DNA from 3 places in the Pseudodesulfovibrio halophilus DSM 5663 genome. Region 3 is predicted to be linked to each of the others. Evidence: riboswitches for the same ligand, from Rfam matches in the RefSeq annotation. Region 3 holds a riboswitch; each other region holds the start of a gene.
What was found. A riboswitch is a leader RNA that binds a small molecule or an ion and turns the genes downstream of it on or off. The one in region 3 is predicted to bind thiamine pyrophosphate.

Region 1 (4,780 bases), on a different contig from region 3:
GCGAACGGCGATGGCGAGCCGGTTCTTGGAGCGCATCATCACGCCCTCGATCACGGCCTGTCCGCCTACGGTGTTGGCAGCCGCCAACAAGATATTTTTGAGACTCAACGGCATATCCTCGGCTTGAGTTGGAGGGAAAGGGGTCCTCCGCCAGCCGGGTTGAACCGTCTTTGAGGACCTTGCCGAAGGGTAAGGATTCCCCGGGGAAAGTCAAAGCCCGGCGAAAACAATATGCCTCTGCCGCAACCGACAGAGGCATATTGAAGAAAACAAGCCGGGACAGCTACTGTTCGGTCTTGGCGGTTCCCTTGAAGTTCGCGTACTTCTTGCGGAAACGGTCAATGCGGCCGGCGGTGTCGATCAGGCGCTGCTTACCGGTGTAGAACGGGTGGCAGTTGGCACAGATTTCGACGTCGATATGCTCGCCCTTGGTGGAAGAAGCCTTGCTTTCGTAGCCGCAGTGGCAACGGATGGTGGCCTCAAACGTCTTGGGATGAATATCTTTTTTCATTGAAAAACTCCTACTCGCTAGTTGCGTGGAACAGGGACTAGTACTTAAAGTACGAACGAATGGCAAGGGGAAAACGCAGGTTATCCCCGTGTTGCCGCAACACGCCGGCGCTTTTCGGTCAGCACCCGCATCGCGTTGTGAACGATGAGCGTGAATCCGATAGTAGTCAGCGTATGCCCCACGACCATGTCGTGCCGCTTCACCCAATAATAGAAGGCGATGCCGAGTGCAAGCGAAAGTATGGCCCTGACGTCCGCAATATTCGATCGCGCATCATGTTTGAGCAGATAATAGTCGCTCAGCAGGATCGCCATGAGCGGCGCGAAGACCGATCCGAGCAGATAAAGAAACCATTCATACTGCGTGATGGGGAAGAACATGGCCAGTCCGGTGCCCAGCGCGGCAAAGGCAACGGACATCCAGCGGCGATTCAACCCGGGCAGGACGTTAAGAGTGGAGACCGCGGCCGAGAAGACGTCCATAAAGGTCGTTGTCACCGTGGAAAGACCGATGACCATGAGCGCCACCATGCCGAGCTTTGCGGCCAGCATCATCTGGGTGGGGTCGGCCGTGCCGGAGAAGATCGCCCCGCCGAGGCCGATGCTGTACATCCAGGTGGATCCGGTGAAGTAGCCAAGAAACGGCGCAAGCCATGCCGCGCGGGAGTTCTTCGCCATGCTGGTGTAGTCCGCAATGAGCGGGAACCATGAAAGCGGCATGATGATGGCCAGCTCGAATCCCATGCCGAAGGTGCCGGTGGGTTCCACGGGCTGAGCAGGCGCAGGCTGAGTGAAGATGACCCAGCTCATGACCACCGTCAGACCAAGCAGCAACGCCACGGCGACCATATTCAGCCACTTGAAGCCCTGAATGCCGATGAATACCCAGAAACCGATGAACAGCCCGATCAACGCGGACATGAGCATCTGATTGTCGATGCCCCAGAGCGTGCTACACAGCTCGTTGACCGCATCGCCGCCGAGCAGGATCATCACCGCCGTCCAGCCAAGCAACTGGAGCACATTGATGCCGGAAAGCAGATACGAGCCCTGCTTGCCGAAGGAAATCCGCATGGACATGATGGACGGAAGCTTTTCCCGGTAGCCAATGATGCCGCCAAGAACGAGGATGATCGTGCCCACCAGATGCCCGAGCACGTTGGCGGTCATGCCTCCGGCAAAGCCCAGATTGGCCAGATAGCCGCCGGTAAATATTTCGGCCACGGAAACCGCGGCGCCGAACCACAGAAAGAACAGGTTAGCAAAGGTCAGTTTGCCGGTGTTCACGTCGAACTCCTTGTTTTGCTCGGAGCCGATACCGTGAGGAGAAGGACAAGGGAGGACCGCGCCGAACGGCGCACGGAGACCTTCCGAATTCCCTACGACAGCCTCAACTGCATCAGGTTCCAAGGGTATGATCTCAGTCCCATGCGGGACACCCCTATCGGACGGAAAGACATCTATCAGGCACCGCTACGCTATGCAAGCCCACACCTGCAGTCGCGCCACCTTTGCCATACATTGCCCCCTGCATCACGAGCAAGGCCATTGGTACCCACCTTTTTCGATTCCGGTGGAAGGCTCTTCCATTCAGACACGATTCTTCATCCCAAGACCAAAACCTTCTGCCAGATATTGATCTACTGCCTTGACCAATACGGCAACGCCCTCCGATTGTGCTCATTTTCACAATAAAACCAACAATTATCCCCCGGCTGCTGTTAAAACTCGATTCAGCTTGTTCACTAGTGGAACATGCACGATTTTTCTTGTACCAATTTTGTCCGGTTGCTAGGCACCTTTTCCCGCGCGGAACTCGCGAGCATGCAGTTTTCGCACGATTGGGACGTATTTTCTTGTGCGAAAAGGAACAACTCATACAAAGGATAGCGATATGTCTTATAAAGAAATGCAAGAAATGCTGATGAAGGAAATGCGACTGTACCACTACCCGGTCGCCGTAAAATTCTTCTACGATCAGGCCGAACTTGACCATTTCAAGGACAACGCCGACGAAATCCATACCCCGGTCAAGCCCATGACCTTTTGCCAGTGGCAGCTCGCCGCCCGCATGAAGGGACAGACCGTCCTCGCCGAAAAAGACACCCTCGGCTGCAGCAACGCCCGCTACAGCTTCGGCTGGAAGGATCTCGACGAAAGCGAAATCAAAGGACACGCCAAATATACCCGCGACCTCGAACAGGCCGAGCGGTTCGTCAAGACCAAGCACCAGCTCGAAAAAGGCCTGCTCGCCGTCGTCGTGGCCCCCCTCGGCAGCATCGACGGCCTCTTTGAACCCGACACCGTCCACTTCTACTGTGACAACATGCAGGCCTACCACCTCGCCGTGGACTACATGGCCGCCACCGACACGCACCCCCTGCGCCCGAACATCACCATGAACTCCTCCGCCTGCGGAGGCAACGTCTTCACCCTGCTCGAACAGGAGTTCAACATGCTCCCCGCATGTTCCGGCAGCTACAACGCAGGCAAGACCGAACGCGGCGAAATCAACGTCATCATCCCGGGCAAAAAGTTCAAGGCCGTGGTTGATCGACTCCAGCACCGCATTAACGAAGCCAGCAGCGCCATCACCAAACCCGGCGATGGCTTCCCCGGTGCCGATATCTGCAAGAACTGCCCGCTCATCATCTTCAAGAAAGAAAAATAGCCCCCCCCCCATCATAGCCATATAGTTTTGCCGGGGCGAACCAGCCCTCGCCCCGGCAAAACGCCCGGTCTTTTCTCCCCCCTTCCCCTCAGACTCCCCTTCCCCTCTCTCCCAGAAACCTTTGGCGGGGCTGCGCCCGATTGACGCGGCAGGAAAACGTTCGCTTGGGTGCCCGCTTCACATGCAGGTTGTGTGAGAGGGTATCCGAGGTTTTCGTTTCAATAGACCGTACTCCGTCAGCGGGGTTGCAGCAGGGACGGGAGTTGTGCGGTCGCATGGACTCATCAGCTACTCCCCCCTGAAAGGGTCCGCCGGAGGCATTGCCGTTTGCATCAGTGCAGGTTTTGGCCTGTTGGTCGACCTTCTTTTTTGCTTACGCAGAACGAGAAGCCCAAAATTGCGCTTTTGGAGATACGCCGCCGCGCGGGCAAGAGGCCTTATGACGCGGTCACAGCCTCGGGCGAAACATCTGTGGCTACAGACACCGCCCGGATCTGCGTGACCAGTAAAAAGAGCCTCTATACCTTGATCGACACTACTGCGGTGCTTGGTCGCCGGGAAAGAAGCCTTTGCTGAGACTTCTGGCTTGGAGTGTTTGGGACAACGGAGCTTATTGAAATTCAATTTGGCCATAGGAGTCCGTCAGCCAAGACACACGGAACCAAAATCCCCGTCAGCGGGGTTGCAGCATGAATGCGGCTTGTGCGACCGCATGAACCCTGCGCTGCACCCCCGCTGACAACCCAGGGATTCCAAAGGGGGCCCGCCCCTTTGGTGGGGTGCAGGGGCAACGCCCCTGCCCGCCGGAGGCACCTTCGCTCAAAAAAAAAGCGCACCGCCTTGAGGCGATGCGCTTCATGCATTCAGTTTGGTCTATGCCTTAGGGCATGACCTTCATCAGATAGGCTTCTTCCGGGTCAAGGTACTTGCGGGCGATTTCGCGAATATCTTCGGGGGTGACTTTGGTGGCCAGCTCGATGAGCTTGGCCTCGTAGTCTCTGGGAAGGCCGCGAACCATGAGACCTGCGGCTTCGCGTGAGCGAGAGAGCAGGGTCTGCTTGTCCTGATAGTAATCGCCTTCGATGATGTTACGGGCGCGTACGATTTCGTTTTCCGGCAGCAGGTCCTTCTTGAGGTTTTCTACTACGTTCCTGAAGCCGTCCATGGACTGTTCCACTTTCTCGGGGCTGGTGCCGATGTAAAAGCCGAGTATGCCTGCTTCATCCGCCTGCCAGAGCAGCGCGGTGACGGTGTAGGCGAGCCCCTGCTTGTCCCGCAGGTCGCGGAAAAGCAGCCCGCTCTGACCGGAAAGCACGGACTTGAGCACGGTGAGTTCGGCGGTGGCTTCGGCGTCAAGTTTGCCGGGCACGGGAAAGGTCAGGAGCAGATGCGCCTGATTCCTGTCGGGCAGATTCAGGGTCTTTTCATGCTCATCTCGCCAGACCGGAGCACCGTATTCGGTGGGGTCCGGCTTGGGGGCCAGAGTTTCTGCCAGCCCTTTCGCGAAGGCTTCTATGGATTCGCGATCGAAGTCGCCGCTGACGGACATGACGAACGGGCGCTTGGATTGCTGATACCAGTAGTTCCAGACCTGTTTGC
Region 2 (4,780 bases), on a different contig from region 3:
GACGTCTTCCGAGAGTCCCTCGACAGCTTTTCCCTGCACCGCGTTGAAGTGCTTCACGAAGTGGTCGGCGAGCAGCGGGATGTCCGCGCGACGCTCCCGAAGGGGCGGCAGGCGCAGCGTGACCACGTTCAGCCGGTAGAACAGGTCCTGCCGAAAGTCCCCTTCCTTGACCAACAGGTCGAGGTCGCGGTTGGTGGCGGCGATGACGCGGGCGTCGGAGCTTACCGGGGTGACGCCGCCCAGCGGCTCGAAGGTCTTCTCCTGCAACACGCGCAGCAGCTTGACCTGAAGTTTGCCGGGCATGTCGCCCACCTCGTCCAGAAAGATGGTGCCGCCCTGCGCGGTTTCGAAGCGGCCGGGCTTGTCGCGCCGTGCGTCGGTGAAGGCGCCGGCCTTGTAGCCGAACAGTTCGGATTCGAGGAGCGTTTCGGGAAGGGCGCCGCAGTTGACCGGTACGAAAGGTCCTTCCTTGCGTCCGCTGAGTTGATGGATGGCCTGTGCAAAGAGCTCCTTGCCGGTGCCGGACTCGCCCAGCAGCAGCACCGTGGATTCGCTTCTGGCGATCTGCGGCAGGATGCCGAAGATGCGATCCAGCGCCTCGCTCTTGCCCACGATGCTCTCAAAGGAATAGGACTCGCGCATTTCGCGCCGGATGGCGTGGATTTCCGTCAGGTCGCGGAAAGTCTCCACGCCGCCGATAACCTCCCCCTCGGCATTGCGCAGCGGCGACGCCGAAATGGACACGGGGCGCTTTTCCCCGTCGGGGCGAATGATGAAAATGGACTTGTTGGTGATCCGGCCGCCGTGGGCAAGGCATGAGTCGAGAGCGCAGTCCCCGTCGCAGAGGCTTGAGTGGAGAACATCCCAGCACTTGTTGCCCACGGCCTCTGCGGCGGGAACGCCCGTTATGCGCTCGGCGGCCTCGTTGAAGTAGGTGATGTTCCAGTCTGCATCCACCGTGAAGAGGCCGTCGGCGATGGACGAAAAAACGTCCTCGAGCGGGAGGTCCTTGGGAAACGGCATGGGCGAGATATAAGCCTTAAATTGTCCTCTGTGAAGTGCGTAAATATGTTTTTCCGTGTTTCCCGTAAAAATTATTCAGGGAGCCGCCCGTAGGCGACTCCCTGCCGAAGTGCCGATGAATGACCGTTTCAGGAGAAACGGACGCTGAAGGCTATGAACCGAGGTGTTCCTTGAGCTGTTTCACGGCGCAGAACTTGCCGCACATGGTGCACACGTCCTCGTCCTCGGGGCTGCGGCTGTCTCGAATCCTGCGAGCCGTGACCGGATCAAGGCACAGGCGGTACATGCCTTCCCAGTCCATGTCCGCACGGGCCTTGGCCATTTCACGGTCGCGCTGCACGGCCTGCTCGTTGCCGCGCGCGATGTCCGCGGCGTGCGCGGCGATGCGGGTCACGGCCACGCCCTCGTATACGTCGTCCGGACCGGGCAGGGCGAGGTGCTCGCTGGGGGTGACGTAGCAGAGGAAGTCTGCCCCGGACCACGCCGCGATGGCACCGCCGATGGCGCAGGCCACATGGTCCCGCCCGGCGGCCACGTCCGTGACCAGCGGTCCCAGCACATAAAAGGGAGCGTTGTGGCACAGTCGCTTCTGAAGCTCCATGTTGGCCCGAATCTGGTTCATGGGCACATGTCCGGGCCCCTCGATGATGATCTGTACGCCCGCGTCCCAAGCCTGCTGCGTCTGCTCGCCAAGGGTGATCAGTTCATGGATTTGCGTCCGGTCAGTGGCATCCGCAAGGCAGCCCGGACGACACGCATCGCCCAGGCTCAGGGTGACATCATACTCCCGCGCAATCTCCAGAACCTTGTCGAAATGCGTATACAGCGGATTCTCGGCCCCGTTCGCCACCATCCAGCACGCAAGGAACGACCCGCCGCGGCTGACAATATCCAGAACGCGCCCTTCCTGTTTCATGCGCTCCAGCGCACCCAGCGTGAATCCGGTGTGCAACGTCATGAAATCCACGCCTTCACGGGCCTGATCCTCAACCACCTTGAGCAGGTCGTCGATGGTCATGTCCACGATGCCGCCGCCCCGGGCCGTCACGTCCGCAGCAGCCTGATAGATGGGTACCGTGCCCACCGGAACAGGGCAGTGCTCCAGCGTCTGCCGCCGCAGGTTGCCCAGCTCCCCGGCAATGGAAAGGTCCATCACCGCATCAGCTCCCGCATCCAGCGCCGCACGGAGCTTCAACAGCTCCTGCTCACCATCCTCATGGTCCGGACTCGCGCCAATGTTCGCATTGACCTTGACGCTCAGCCCCTCGCCCACGGCTCGAAGCTCGCTTTTTTCATGCAGCGGATTATGCGGAATGCTCACCCGCCCCGCGGCCATGGAACGCCGAAGCGTCTCCACATCCAATCCCTCCCACTCGGCAACAAACGCCAAAGCGTCCGAGACCTTACCGGAACGGGCAATCTCCAGTTGTGTCATGAAATACTCCCAATTCTTCAAGTTCAAAGAAATGGGCGGAAAAAAGGCAAAAAAATTCCACCCGCAGGTGGAACACAGGAAGGAATGCGCTTCGCAGTGCCGTTTCCTCCGCCGGTACAAGCCGGGTCAGGTTCCAAGGGTTGTCGATCATACGACTCTCAGCCCACAACAGGGCACCCCTACGGTCAGAAGCAAACCTAACAAGAGTTGATTCGGCGATCAATGGTTTTCGCGTCTTCCGGACTGGGAGGTCTTCGACGGGCAGTGGGGGCTGCCGCTACGCCCCGGCAAAGGGGCGGGCCCCTTTGCAATCCCTGAGTTGTCAGCGGGGTTGCGGCGCAGGGTTCATGCGGTCGCACAGCCCGTGTTCAAGCTGCTACTCCGCTGACGGGGATTTTGGTTCCGTGCCTGTTGGCTTGCGGATTCACTTAGCCGTCAGTCCGGACACTTCCTTCCAGAACTCCCAGAGGCACCTTCTCTCGCCAATTAAGCACCGTAGCAATTGCCGGTCGAGGCATAGAGGCTCTTTTGACCGGTTACGCAGGTCCGCGCGGTCACGCGGAGCAGTGACCGCGTCATGGAGCCTCTCACCGGGAGCGGCGGCGGATTCCCGGTCGACCTTCATTGATTGCGAAAAACCCTCTGTTGTGTAGGATTTTTCAAGAAAAAAGCACTGCTCAAGCCGGTTTTATGCCGAAAAGGACGTTAGGGCCTCGCGGTGATTCGTCAAAGTCGCAAATGGTCTTGGAGGAGCGTGTTTTACCTGCCATTGCCTAGGGTTATGGGTGAGCATAGATGGTTTCAAGGGGTTGTCACGATAGCATTTTTCTATCTTCGGCCTATTTACGGATTTGGCTTTTTTGAGTATGAAGACGTATCCATTCGTTTGTTCAGTTCAGTGGAGTGAGCTGGCAACGAGTCGGTTTTCCGGATGAATCATCCCTTTTCCCGAAGGGATGTTCTCGGACGGATTCCGTTCTTTTATATGCAGTGGGAAACCCTTAACAATGAGGTGAGGAGTATGGGCGAACCCGCAATCGTTCTTGAAGGTGGAGTCAAATCCACGTTCAAGGACAAGGTCATGGAGCTTCTGCCGGAAGGCGGAAACCTCAACATGTGCCTTACGTGCGGTCTGTGTTCTTCCGGCTGTCCGGCAACCGGACTGGAGGAAATGGACCCCAGGAAATTCCTGCGTATGGCCATGTTGGGCATGGATGAGGAGATTCTCAATTCGAAATGGATCTGGATGTGCACCATGTGTACGCGTTGCGTGTACGCATGCCCCATGCAGATCAACATCCCGCAGCTGGTCTACAACGCCCGCGCGGCGCAGGATCGCGAAAACAAGCCCAAGGGCATTGTCGGTTCCTGCGATCAGGGCATCCGGACCGAAGGCGCCAGCGCCATGGGTGCCAGCTCGGAAGACTTCAAGTTCGTCGTGGAGGACGTCCTTGAAGAGGTCTGCGAGGACCAGGAGTCCTGCAAGGACCTGAACGTGAGCGTCAACCGCAAGGGTGCTCACTTCTATCTGAACCAGAACTCTCGCGAACCGGTCACCGAGCCGGACGAGATGGTTCCTCTTTGGAAGATTCTCAATGTCGTCGGCGCCGACTGGACCTACGGGACCGTTGGCTGGGCGGCTGAGAACTACTGCCTGTTTGCAGCGGAGGACGAGAACTGGGAAGCCATTGTCAAAAAGAAGATGGACGCGGTGAGCGACCTCGGGGTCAAGAGCTGGCTCAACACCGAGTGAGGCCACGAATTCTACGCAGTCCGGGCCGGACTGCAAAAATTCGGCATGGAAGTGCCTTTCGAGCTCGAATCCATCATCAGCTACTATGCACAGTGGATCCGTGAAGGAAAACTCCCGGTCAACTCCGACTGGAACAAGGAACTCGGCGTCAAGTTCACCGTTCAGGACCCCTGCCAGCTGGTCAGGAAGTCTCTGGGTGATCCCGTTGCCGAGGACCTTCGCTTCGTCGTGAAGCAGGTTGTCGGTGAAGAAAACTTCATCGACATGCACCCGAACAAGTCCAACAACTACTGTTGCGGCGGCGGGGGCGGATTCCTGCAGAGCGGATTCCCCGAAGCGCGCAGGTACTACGGCAAGCGCAAGTTCGATCAGATCATCGCCACCGGCGCTGACTACTGCATCACCCCTTGCCACAACTGCCACTCCCAGGTTCACGATCTCGCGCATCACTTCGACGGCAAGTATCAGACGGTCCACCTCTGGACGCTGATCTGCCTTTCGCTCGGTATTCTGGGCGAGAACGAGCGCGAGTACCTCGGCGACGACCTCAAGGAAGTCGGCCTGTAGGC
Region 3 (4,780 bases):
GTGCTGGAAGGGCGCGGCGGCTGGACCGGCGACAGCAAGGACGTGGTCATGACCATGGTCACCAACGTTCAGGTCAAACGGCTCGAGGAGATCGTCTACTCGCTGGACCCGGAAGCCTTCACCATCACCGGCTCGGGCTTCCATGTGGTGGGCAGCGGCTTCTCGGCAAGGAAACTGTATTAGCCATGCATTCCGTCATTGCACTGCTTACGGACTTCGGCCTCGACGACCCGTACGTGGGCCAGATGAAGGCCGTGCTGGCCCGAGAATGCCCCGACTGCACGGTTATCGACCTCACTCACGGGGTCGAACCGTTCAACATCGCGCAGGGGGCCTTCTTTCTGGCGGCCTCGGCTCCGCACTTTCCGGAAGCGTCTGTCCTGCTGGCCGTGGTGGACCCCGGCGTAGGCTCGGGCCGTCCCATCCTTGCGGCCCGTCAGGACGGTCGGACCATCGTGGCCCCGGACAACGGACTGGCCTCGCTCGCGCTGGACCCCGCACACGCCGAATGTCACCATGTGAACCGGGTGCCGCAAAAAGCCTCCGCCACCTTTCACGGACGCGACATCTTCGCTCCGGTCGCCGCACGCATCGCCACAGGTCAGGACCTCTCCCAATTCTGCCATCCCGTCTCCGCCGAAGAGACCGTGCGCCCGCTCTGGACCGAGCCGCTGATGGGCCGGGGCCAGTGTTCCGTGCGGGTGCTGCATGTGGACCGGTTCGGCAACTGCGTGCTCAACCTGCGCGCCGGAGCCCTCGGGCCGCTGGACAATCTTCAGATCAGCACCCCGCTGGGCCGGGAGCTCCCGGCGGTGGACACCTACTCCGACCTGCCCGAGGGGGCCCCCGGCCTGCTGGAAGGCTCGCAGGGGTTCTTCGAGATTGCGGTCAACCTCGGCTCTGCCGCGCGGCAGCTCGGGCTTTCCATGGGCGACGCCGTGACCCTCAGGTGGGACGCATGAAGGCGCTGAACGATTTCCTGCTGACGCTGGGGTTCCTGACCCGCCTCGCCCCGGCGCGCGCCGCCTCGGACGAGGAGATGCGCCGGACCATGCCGTGGACGCCGCTCACCGGACTGCTGCTCGGAGCGGTCATCACCCTTCCCTTCGCGCTCGGCCTGTTCCGGGGCGAACCGTGGGTGCAGGCGTGGCTCGTTGTTCTGGCCTCGATCTGGCTGACGCGCGGCCTGCACTATGACGGCATCGCCGATGTCTGCGACGCCTTCACCGCGCACTTTGATCCGCAGCGGTTCTGGACGGTCATCAAGGACAGCCGGTGCGGCGCGTTCGGGGTCATCGCCCTGGTCATGACCCTTGCCGGACAGATCGTGCTGTTCGCGGCGCTGTTCGCGAAGGGCAACCCTGCGGCCGCGCTCTGGCCCTTTGTTGTCGGTCGGCTCAACTGCGTGGCCTTCGGGGTGGTCGGCAGACGCTTCGCCCGGCCGGGACTCGGCTCCCTGTTCTACTCCGGAGCCTCCTTGAAGAGCCTTGCGGTCAACGCGGCGCTCGCCCTTGGCCTCGGCGCCCTGCTGTTGCCGCCGCAGGCCCTCGCGATCACCGCCGCTCTCATGATCATCACGCTCATCCCCCTGCACAAGCTGGCAAAAGACGTCAGCGGCAGCAACGGGGACTTTCTGGGAGCGAGCATCGTACTGGGCGAACTGTGCGGCCTGCTCGGCATTGTTGCGGTCCTCTGAAGTCACCTGCTCTTGATTGTTCGATCAATCCCCCCTTGCGAACGGCGGTCCTTTGCGGTAGACAGGTTTTCGATCCGATAGGGGTGTCCCGGCGCGTGCCGGGGCTGAGATCATACCCTTGGAACCTGATTCAGTTCGCACTGACGTAGGGAAATCGGAAGCCCTGTCCCGCGCCGTCCGGCAACGGGACATCTTCTCAAGACACTCCTGACGTTCGTGCCTCCTTGCCAAAAGGGGGTCGGCGCCTTTCGGATCGCGCCGACCGCAACAAACCGCAAGCGGAGGAAACGCATGTCCCTCAACGAAAAAGTCATCTCTGACGCCATCATCACCGAGTACTACAACAAGTTCCGCGACTCGCTGGAGCTCGACGTCGCCATCGTCGGCGGCGGCCCTTCCGGCATGACCGCCGGCATGAACCTCGCCAAGAAGGGCCACAAGGTCGCCATGTTCGAGCGCAAGCTCTCGCTGGGCGGCGGCATGTGGGGCGGCGGCATGACCTGGAACATCATCGTGGTGCAGGACGAGTCCAAGCACGTGCTCGAAGACATCGGCGTCCCCATGAAGCACTGGGAAGACGAATACTGGACCTGCGACGCGGTCACCGCCACCACCACGCTGGCCTCCGCCGCCACCATTGCCGGGATGCGCGTGTTCAACTGCATGAGCGTCGAGGACGTCTGCATCCGCGAGGAGAACGGCCAGAAGCGCGTCAACGGTCTGGTCATCAACTCCTCGCCCGTGGAGATCGCCGGGCTGCACGTGGACCCGCTGGTCATCCACTGCAAGCACGTGCTGGAGGCCACCGGTCACGACACCGAGGTGCTCAAGACCCTGTGCCGCAAGAACGACATCACCCTGAACACCCCGTCCGGCTCCATCGAGGGCGAACAGTCCATGTGGGCCGACGTGGCGGAGACCAACACCGTCAACCACACCCGCGAGGTCTTCCCCGGCGTGTGGGTCGCGGGCATGGCCGCCAACGCCACCTTCGGTTCCTACCGCATGGGCCCGGTGTTCGGCGGCATGCTGCTCTCCGGCGAGAAGGTCGCCGAGGACATCCATCAGCGCCTTATCGCGGAGGACTAGCATGAAACGGGGTTTCGACCTCGCCTGCTATCTCGTCGCGGGCCGCTTCTCATGCGGGGAGCGGCCCCTCGAAGAGGTGGTGAGGCTCGCCGTGGAAGGCGGCGCGACGATGGTTCAGCTCAGGGAAAAGAACGTCTCCACCCGTGAATATCTGGAAACCGCCAGCTCCCTGAAGCGCATCCTCGCCCCTGCGGGAGTGCCGTTGGTAATCAACGACCGCGTCGATGTGGCGCTCGCCGTCGGAGCCGACGGAGTGCACGTGGGCCAGTCCGACATGCCCGTGGATATCGCCCGGCGCCTCATGGGACCTGACGCCATCATCGGCCTGAGCATCGACACGGACGCGCAGGTGCTTGAGGCCGAAATGCTGGACGTGGATTATCTGGGGCTCGGACCGGTGTTCCCCACCAACACCAAGGCGGACCACTCGGAACCGCTCGGGCTGGGGGGCTTCGCGCGGCGAAGGGCCATGACGAGGCACCCGTCCGTGGCCATCGGCTCGGTCACCGCGGAATACGCCGGGCGGCTGCGCTCCCTCGGGGCCGACGGGCTGGCCGTGGTCTCCGCCATCTGCCGCGCGCCCGACCCCGCGGAAGCCGCCCGCGAGCTGCGACGCGCCTTTGCCGAGGTAAAGGAATAACGCCCTCTCCCTTGGCATGAACGCGCCGAAGCGTGTATAGACCCGGTATGATCCACTGGGCCTACGACAAGCGCTGGCTGCTCATCACCCTCGCCGCCGTCGGCGTGCTCCTGCTCCTGCCGGTCCCCCCGGGCCTCACGTCCGCGGGCTGGAAGGTGCTGGTCATGACGCTCGCGACCACCACCCTTTTCATCAAGGAACCGGTGCCGCTGCCCTCCGTGGCGCTGCTCATCGTGCTGGGGCAGATATTTCTGCTCGGCCTCGACTCCTCGGATGTGGCCCGCAGCCTGATGAAGGACGCGGTGCTGTTCATCATGGGCTCGCTCATGCTCGCGGTGGCCATGGTCAAGCAGCAGCTGGACAAGCGGCTCGCGCTGGTCATCGTCAAGGCCACAGGCACCAACACCTACCGCATCGCCTTCGGGATATCCCTCGTCTCGGGCCTGCTGGCCTCGTTCATCGGCGAGCACACCGTGGCCGCCATGATGCTCCCCGTGGCCCTGACCCTGATCCAGCTCGCGGAGGAGGACGAAGAGCGCAGGCGCAGGCTGGGCCTGCTCTTCCTGTTCTCCATCTCCTACGCCTGCTGCATGGCGGGCATCGGCACCCCCTCGGGCGGAGCGCGAAACGCCATCATGATCGAATACTGGGCCGATTTTCTTTACAGGCCATCGGACCCGTCCACGGCTGTTTACGACGTCGGCTACGGGCAGTGGATGCTCTTCGCCTACCCCGTCTTTCTCGTGCAGCTGCCCTTCATGCACTGGATCCTGCGCCGGACCTTCCCGGCCCCTTCCGAGGACCTCTCGCGCGCCGTGCGCAAGCTGCGGGAACAGGTGGGCAAGCAGGGCTCGCTTCAGGGCAGGCACTACGCCACCATCGCCATTTTCCTGCTCACGCTCACCGCGTGGATACTCTTCTCCACCGAGGTGGGCATGGGCACCATCGCCATAGCCGGGGCCGCCTGCTTCCTGCTTGCCGGGCTGGTGCGCTGGGAGGACCTCAACTCCGGCGTGAACTGGGGCGTGGTGCTGCTCTACGGGGCCGCCATATCCCTTGGCCAGCAGATGCAGGAGACCGGCGCGGCCGCATGGGTGGCGGCGGGCTTTCTCAAGCTGGCCGTCCCCGTCGGGCTGGGGTCGGGCATCGGGCTGCTGGCCTGCATCATGCTCCTGACCACCGCCATGACCAACACCATGTCCAACGGAGCGGCCGTAGCGGTTCTCGGCCCCATCGTGTTGAGCATAGCGGTGGAGGCGGGGGCCAACCCGCTTGCCGCCGGTTTCATAACGGCCATGGCCTCGTCCTTCGCCTATCTGACCGTCATCGGCACGCCAGCCAGCGCCATCGTGCGC

Region 1: linked by a shared signal. The riboswitch ahead of cytX (putative hydroxymethylpyrimidine transporter CytX) and the one ahead of BR24_RS13385 (sulfide-dependent adenosine diphosphate thiazole synthase) in region 3 are both predicted to bind thiamine pyrophosphate.
Region 2: linked by a shared signal. The riboswitch ahead of thiC (phosphomethylpyrimidine synthase ThiC) and the one ahead of BR24_RS13385 (sulfide-dependent adenosine diphosphate thiazole synthase) in region 3 are both predicted to bind thiamine pyrophosphate.

What each region holds. Positions count from the first base shown of each region.
Region 1 covers NZ_JCANTV010000010.1:319,451-324,230, reverse strand. Annotated here, with positions in the region: gene BR24_RS08315 (DUF1385 domain-containing protein) at 1-114, opposite strand, end outside; gene rpmE (50S ribosomal protein L31) at 284-511, opposite strand; gene cytX (putative hydroxymethylpyrimidine transporter CytX) at 592-1,797, opposite strand; TPP riboswitch at 1,869-1,963, opposite strand; gene BR24_RS08300 (DUF169 domain-containing protein) at 2,405-3,181, shown strand; gene BR24_RS08295 (M16 family metallopeptidase) at 4,062-4,780, opposite strand, start outside.
Region 2 covers NZ_JCANTV010000008.1:349,654-354,433, forward strand. Annotated here, with positions in the region: gene BR24_RS03785 (sigma-54 interaction domain-containing protein) at 1-1,023, opposite strand, end outside; gene thiC (phosphomethylpyrimidine synthase ThiC) at 1,175-2,458, opposite strand; TPP riboswitch at 2,545-2,649, opposite strand; gene BR24_RS03795 ((Fe-S)-binding protein) at 3,480-4,778, shown strand.
Region 3 covers NZ_JCANTV010000013.1:279,396-284,175, reverse strand. Annotated here, with positions in the region: gene BR24_RS13400 (YitT family protein) at 1-183, shown strand, start outside; gene BR24_RS13395 (SAM hydrolase/SAM-dependent halogenase family protein) at 186-962, shown strand; gene cobS (adenosylcobinamide-GDP ribazoletransferase) at 959-1,696, shown strand; TPP riboswitch at 1,766-1,866, shown strand; gene BR24_RS13385 (sulfide-dependent adenosine diphosphate thiazole synthase) at 1,988-2,785, shown strand; gene thiE (thiamine phosphate synthase) at 2,787-3,425, shown strand; gene BR24_RS13375 (SLC13 family permease) at 3,473-4,780, shown strand, end outside.